Linked DNA regions of Sphaerotilus microaerophilus. The protein of the gene in region 1 interacts with the protein of each later gene in a pairwise test. Links are inferred from orthologs where the notes say so. Each region holds a gene or a part of one and is shown on either strand. Other genes may lie near its edges.

Evidence for each region.
Region 2: the proteins of NGK70_RS15560 (region 1) and hypB interact in binary tests that used the Escherichia coli proteins (3 or more experiments, as listed by UniProt). The link is inferred for Sphaerotilus microaerophilus from one-to-one orthologs.

What each region holds. Positions count from the first base shown.
Region 1 is NZ_AP025730.1:3,622,996-3,626,053, reverse strand. The notes cover bases 1-2,745. They hold NGK70_RS15560 (FKBP-type peptidyl-prolyl cis-trans isomerase), read right to left. Parts: upstream 1,763-2,745; coding sequence 1,238-1,762; downstream 1-1,237. Other genes in these bases: NGK70_RS15555 (JmjC domain-containing protein), read left to right, coding at 1,951-2,745; dut (dUTP diphosphatase), read left to right, coding at 647-1,120; coaBC (bifunctional phosphopantothenoylcysteine decarboxylase/phosphopantothenate--cysteine ligase CoaBC), read left to right, coding at 1-650. In the rest of the region: more of NGK70_RS15555, read left to right, coding at 2,746-3,058. UniProt on the Escherichia coli protein: Folding helper with both chaperone and peptidyl-prolyl cis-trans isomerase (PPIase) activities. Chaperone activity prevents aggregation of unfolded or partially folded proteins and promotes their correct folding.
Region 2 is NZ_AP025730.1:1,992,394-1,995,488, reverse strand. Bases 68-2,849 are described here. They hold hypB (hydrogenase nickel incorporation protein HypB), read left to right. Parts: upstream 68-782; coding sequence 783-1,916; downstream 1,917-2,849. Other genes in these bases: NGK70_RS08760 (Kae1-like domain-containing protein), read left to right, coding at 2,696-2,849; NGK70_RS08765 (acylphosphatase), read left to right, coding at 1,937-2,686; hypA (hydrogenase maturation nickel metallochaperone HypA), read left to right, coding at 261-647; NGK70_RS08780 (nickel-dependent hydrogenase large subunit), read left to right, coding at 68-268. In the rest of the region: more of NGK70_RS08780, read left to right, coding at 1-67; more of NGK70_RS08760, read left to right, coding at 2,850-3,095. UniProt on the Escherichia coli protein: Involved in the maturation of [NiFe] hydrogenases. Required for nickel insertion into the metal center of the hydrogenase. Exhibits a low intrinsic GTPase activity, which is essential for nickel insertion.

The DNA.
Region 1 (3,058 bases):
TCACGGCCGGGCCGACCTTCGAGGCGATCGACCCGGTGCGCGGCATCACCAACCTGTCCAGCGGCAAGATGGGCTTCGCGATTGCGCGTGCCGCCCGCGAGGCCGGTGCCGAGGTCACGCTGGTGGCCGGCCCGGTTCACCTGGACACGCCGCGCGGCGTGCGGCGCATCGATGTGCGCTCGGCCCGGCAGATGCACGACGCGGTGCTGCCCCAGGCCGCGGCGCACGACGTTTTCGTCGCCACCGCGGCGGTGGCGGACTGGCGGCCGGCCAGCCTGTCGGCGCAGAAGATCAAGAAGGACGGCAAGAAGATCGCGCCGATCTTCGAGCTCAGCGAGAACCCGGACATCCTGGCCGCCGTGGCGGCGCTGCCGGGTGGCCCCTACTGCGTGGGCTTTGCCGCCGAGAGCGAGAAGCTGGAGCAGCACGCGCGCGAGAAGCTGCGGCGCAAGAAGCTGCCGCTGATCGTCGGCAACCTCGGCCCGGCCACCTTCGGGCGCGACGACAACGCGCTGTTGCTGGTCGATGCGCAGACGACCCAGGCGCTGCCGGCCGACGGCAGCGCGGTGGACAAGCTGACCCTGGCGCGTGAGCTGGTGGCCGAGATCGCCCGGCGGGTGGCGCAATGGCAGCGCGGAGCGGCAGCGTGAGCAGCGCCGCAAGTCGTTCGCCGGTCACTGTCGACCTGAAGATCCTCGATCCGCGCCTGGCGGACCAGCTGCCGACCTACGCGACCCCCGGCTCGGCCGGGCTGGACCTGCGTGCCTGCCTGGATGCGCCGTTGGTGCTGGCGCCCGGCCAGACCGTGCTGCTGCCCACCGGCCTGTCGCTGCACCTGGGGGACCCGGGCCTGGCGGCGATGATCCTGCCGCGCTCCGGGCTGGGCCACCGTCACGGCATCGTGCTGGGCAACCTGGTCGGCCTGATCGACAGCGACTACCAGGGCCCGTTGATGGTGAGCTGCTGGAACCGCGGCAGCGAGCCCTTCACCGTGCAGCCGCTGGAGCGCATCGCCCAGTTGGTGATCGTGCCGGTGGTGCAGGCGGCCTTCAGGGTGGTGGGCGACTTCGCGCAGAGCGCGCGTGGCGAAGGCGGCTTCGGCTCGACCGGGCGCGCGTAGCGCCCAGGCGCAGACGACGATGGCGTCCTCAGGCAGTCACCGCGGATCCGGCTTCGCCGGTCCGTTGGTGACGCCCCCTTGAGGGGGAGCGGCGTCAGCCGCAACGGGGGTAGGACCTCAGTGCAGGGTGGCGTCTTCCGGGACGCCCAGGCCGAGCACGGTCAGGCCGGAGTCGCCCACCGTGCGCGCATCGACCTCTTCGTCGGTGGCCTCGCGCACGCCTTTCACTTCCAGCTGCAGCACCAGCGCGAGGCCGGCGAGCGGGTGGTTGCCGTCGAGCACGACGTGGCTGTCGTAGACCTCGGTGACGGTGTAGATCACGTCGGCGGGCATGTCAGGTGTGCGGCTGCCTTCAGGCGGGCCTTCGAACTGCATGCCGGGGCCGACCTCGTCGGGGAAGATGGCGCGCTCCTCGAAGAACACCAACTCGGCGTGGTACTCGCCAAAGGCGTTCTCAGGTTCCAGGTGCAGGGTGGCGCTGTAGCCACTCTGGTGGCCGAGCAGGCACTCCTCCACCTTGGCAAGCAGGTCGTCACCGCCCAGGAAGAACTCGAGCGGTTCGCTCAGCTCGTCGATCAGCTGGCCTTGGGCATCTTCAAGTCGCCAGACCAGGCTGACGACGCAGGGTGCGTGGATGATCATGATGATATGAATCATCGCATGCGCGCGGGCCTGCCCGGCACAATCCGCGGATGGCAAACAGGACATCTTCCCCCACCCAGCCCCGGCGTGCCGCCACTCGAACCGCCCTGCCGCTGCCGGCCGATGTGGCCGTTCCCGCGCTCGATCAACCCACTGAATTGCTCGGCGGCCTGAGCCCGGCCGAGTTCATGCAGCGCTGGTGGCATCGCCGGCCGCTGCTGGTGCGCCAGGCTTGGCCGGGCGTGCAGCCGCCGGTGGACCGCCGTGCGCTGTTCGAGCTGGCGGCGAGCGACGAAGTGGAATCCCGCCTCGTGGTGCGCAGCGGCGAGGGTGTGGCCAGCGAGGCGAGCTGGCGCCTGGCGCGCGGGCCGCTGCCGCGCAAGTCTCTGCCGGCGCTCAAGCAGGGCGGCTGGACGGTGTTGGTGCAGGGCCTGAACCTGCACGTGCCGGCCGCGGCCGAGATGCTCAACCGCTTCCGCTTCGTGCCGCAGGCGCGGCTGGACGACCTGATGATCTCGTGGGCGGCAGAGGGCGGCGGCGTCGGCCCGCACTTCGATTCCTACGACGTCTTCCTGATCCAGGTGGCCGGCAAGCGCCGCTGGCGCATCGGACGCAATCCGGATGCACGGCTGATGCCCGACATGCCGGTGAAGATCATCGAGAACTTCGAGTTCGAGGAAGAGTGGGTGCTCGAGCCCGGCGACATGCTCTACCTGCCGCCGGGCTGGGCGCACGACGGCGATGCGGTGGACGGTGAGTGCATGACCTGCTCGGCGGGCTTTCGATCGCCGCACCGCACGGAGCTGGTGCGCGAGAGTCTGCTGCGCCTGGCCGACGCGGTGGAAGATCCGCGCGACGAAGGGCCGCGCCCGGTGGTCTACCGCGATCCGAAGCAGGCCGCCACGCCAACCCCGGGGCGCATCCCGGGCGAGCTGCAGGCCTTTGCGGCCGAGGGGCTGCTGAAGGCACTGTCCGAGCCGGGGGCACTGGACCGCGCGCTGGGCGAGTACCTGTCCGAGCCGAAGTCGCTGGTGCACTTCGAGATCGGCGAGCCGCTGCCCGAGGGCTGTGGCGTGGCCCTGGATGCGCGTTCGTGCATGCTCTACGACGACCGCCACGTCTTCCTCAATGGCGAGTCCTGGCGCGCCGCCGGCAAGGACGCGGCGATGTTGCGGCGCCTGGCCGATGCACGCTGCCTGAGCGCCGCCGAAGTGGCCAAGGCAAGTGCCGCGCTGCGTGAGCAACTCGACCTGTGGGTCGAGGACGGCTGGCTGCAGCCCGTGATGCAATCCGCTA
Region 2 (3,095 bases), 1.6 Mb from region 1 along the record:
CCGCGGCCTGCTGGTCCACTGGGTGCGGCTCGACCCCACCGGCCAGACCGTCGAGGCCTGCCGCGTGCTGGCGCCCACCGAATGGAACTTCCACCCCCGCGGCGTGCTGGCGCAGGCGCTGGCCGGGCTGTCGGGGCGGCCCGCCGACGAACGCCCCGTCGCTGCCCAGCGGCTGGCGGTGGCCTTCGACCCCTGCGTGGCCTTCTCCATCGACGCAGCCGATGCCCCCACCGAACGTGCGACCGCCGAAGGATCCCCCGATGCATGAACTGAGTCTGGCCGGCGGCATCGTGCGCGTGGTCGAGGACGCCGCCGCGCGCGAGCACTTCCAGCGCGTCTCGCAGCTGCGCGTGGAGGCCGGCGCGCTCTCCGGCGTGGACGTGCACGCGCTGCGCTTCGCACTGGAGGCCTGCGCCCACGGCACCGTGCTGCAGGGCGCCGAGATCCTGATCGACGAACCGCCCGGCGCCGCCTGGTGCCTGGCCTGCGGCACGACGGTCGAGATCCAGAGCCGCGCCGACCCCTGCCCGCTGTGCGGCGGCCACCAGATCCAGCCCACCGGCGGCACCGAGCTGCGCGTGGTCGACCTGATCGTGCACGACGACGCATCCACCCAGCCCCCCGCTGCGGCGAGCCAACCCACCTGATTTCTGCCGAAGGAGTTCCCCATGTGTGTCGTTTGCGGATGTGCCACCGGCACCCCGGGCGCCCAGCCCGCCACCGCCCACTCGCATGAGCATGAACATGACCATGCTCATGAGCATCGCCACGAGGACGGCGTGGTGCACAGCCACGCCCATCACCACCCGGCGCACGACACGCGCCACGGGCATCCCGACCATGACCACGCGCATGACCATGCCGACGAACATACGCACGGCCATTCGCACGGCCATTCGCACGATCACGGCCATGACCACGCTGAGGTGATCCGCCCGGACGGCGCGCCGCAGGTGGACGCCGCCACCGGCGACCTGCACTACGGCGCCGGCAGCGCCCGCGTCTCGGTGCCCGGCATGAGCCAGGCCCGCGCGATCAAGATCGAGCTGGACGTGCTCGGCGCCAACAACCGCATCGCCGAGCAGAACCGTGCCCACTTCGCCGCGCACGACGTGGTGGCCTACAACCTCGTCTCCAGCCCGGGCTCGGGCAAGACCACGCTGCTGTGCGCCACCATCGAGGCGCTCAAGGCCCGCGCACCTCAGCTGCCGGTGGCGGTGATCGAGGGCGACCAGCAGACCAGCAACGACGCCGACCGCATCCGCGCCACCGGCGCTCCGGCGATCCAGGTCAACACCGGCAAGGGCTGCCACCTGGACGCGCCGATGGTGGCCGACGCCTTCGGCCGCCTGTCGCTGCACGGCCATGTGCACGAGCACTCGCACGCCGCCGGGCAGGCCCACGGCCACGCGCATGCGCACACCCACTCGGATGGCTCGGTGCACGTGCATGAGCATTCGCACACCGGCGAGCACGCCCACAGCCACACCGCGGACCACGGCCCGGGCGCGCTGCTCTTCATCGAGAACGTCGGCAACCTGGTCTGCCCCGCGATGTGGGACCTGGGCGAGCGCGCCAAGGTGGCTATCCTCTCGGTGACCGAGGGCGAGGACAAGCCGATCAAGTACCCGGACATGTTCGCCGCCGCCAAGCTGATGCTGCTCAACAAGGTGGACCTGCTGCCGCACCTGGACTTCGATGTGGCGAAGTGCATCGAGTACGCCCAGCGCGTCAACCCGGGCATCGAGGTGCTGCTGGTCTCGGCCAGGAGCGGCCAGGGCATGGACGCCTGGCTGGACTGGCTGCTGCAAGGCGACCAGCCCACCGAATCCCAAGAATCGCCCGAAGCCGCCGAGCTGGCACGGCTGCGCGCGCGCGTCGCCGAGCTGGAAGCGCAGCTTGCCGCCAAGGGCTGAACGCGAGCGGGCCTGCGACGATGAATGCCCTGCTGCAGCCCGATGCCACTGAGGCGGATGCCGCGTCGGTCGCCGAGCTGCGCCTACACCTGCACCTGCGCGGCGCGGTGCAGGGCGTGGGCTTCCGGCCCTGGTGCGCGCAGCAGGCGCTGGCGCTGGGCCTGAACGGCTGGGTGCGCAACGACGCCGCCGGGCTGCAGTGCGAGGTCCAGGGCCCCGCCGCCGCGCTGCGGGTCTTCACGCAACGGCTGCGCCAGTCGCCGCCGCCGCTGGCGCGCATCGACGCGCTGCAGCAGACGCCTCAGACTGTGCGCAGCGACGAAGCGGGCTTCCGCATCCTCGCCAGCGACGCCGGCGCGGCGCTGGCCACCGGCCTGCCGGCCGACGCCGCGCCCTGCGCCGACTGCCTGGACGAGCTCTTCGACCCCGCCGACCGCCGCCACCGCTACGCCTTCATCAACTGCACCCACTGCGGCCCGCGCTTCACGATCACCCAGCGGCTGCCCTACGACCGGCCGAACACCAGCCTGGCCGGCTTCCCGCTCTGCCCCGCCTGCGCGCGCGAGTACCGCGACCCCAGCGACCGCCGCTTCCACGCCCAGCCCGTGGCCTGCCCGGCCTGCGGCCCGCAGCTGGCGCTGTGGCAGCCGGACGGCACGCCGATCGCTGGCGTCGACCCGCTGGCCGAGGCCGCGCGGCGGCTGGCCGCCGGGCAGATCCTGGCCGTCAAGGGCGTGGGCGGCTACCACCTGGTCTGCGACGCCCGGTAAGCTGCGCCGCTGCAGCGCCTGCGCGCCGCCAAGCAGCGCGCCAGCAAGCCCTTCGCACTGCTCGTGCCCAACGTCGCCAGCGCGCGGCAGTGGGCAGAAGTGGATAACGATGCCGCCCGGCTGCTCGCCAGCCCGGCGGCGCCCATCCTGCTGCTGCCCACGCGAACCGGCGTGGCCGAGCGCCACCCGCTGATCGCCCCCGGCCTGAATGACTGGGGCCTGATGCTGCCGGCTGCGCCGCTGCACGCGCTGCTGATCCACGAACTGCTCGGCCGGCCCGCGGGCCGCGCCTGGCGCGAGGCGGCCCAGCCCACGCTGCTGGTGATGACCAGCGCCAACCCCGGCGGCGAGCCGCTGGTGGTGGACGAGGCCGAGGCGGTCGAACGCCTGGGCGGCCTGTGCGATGCCC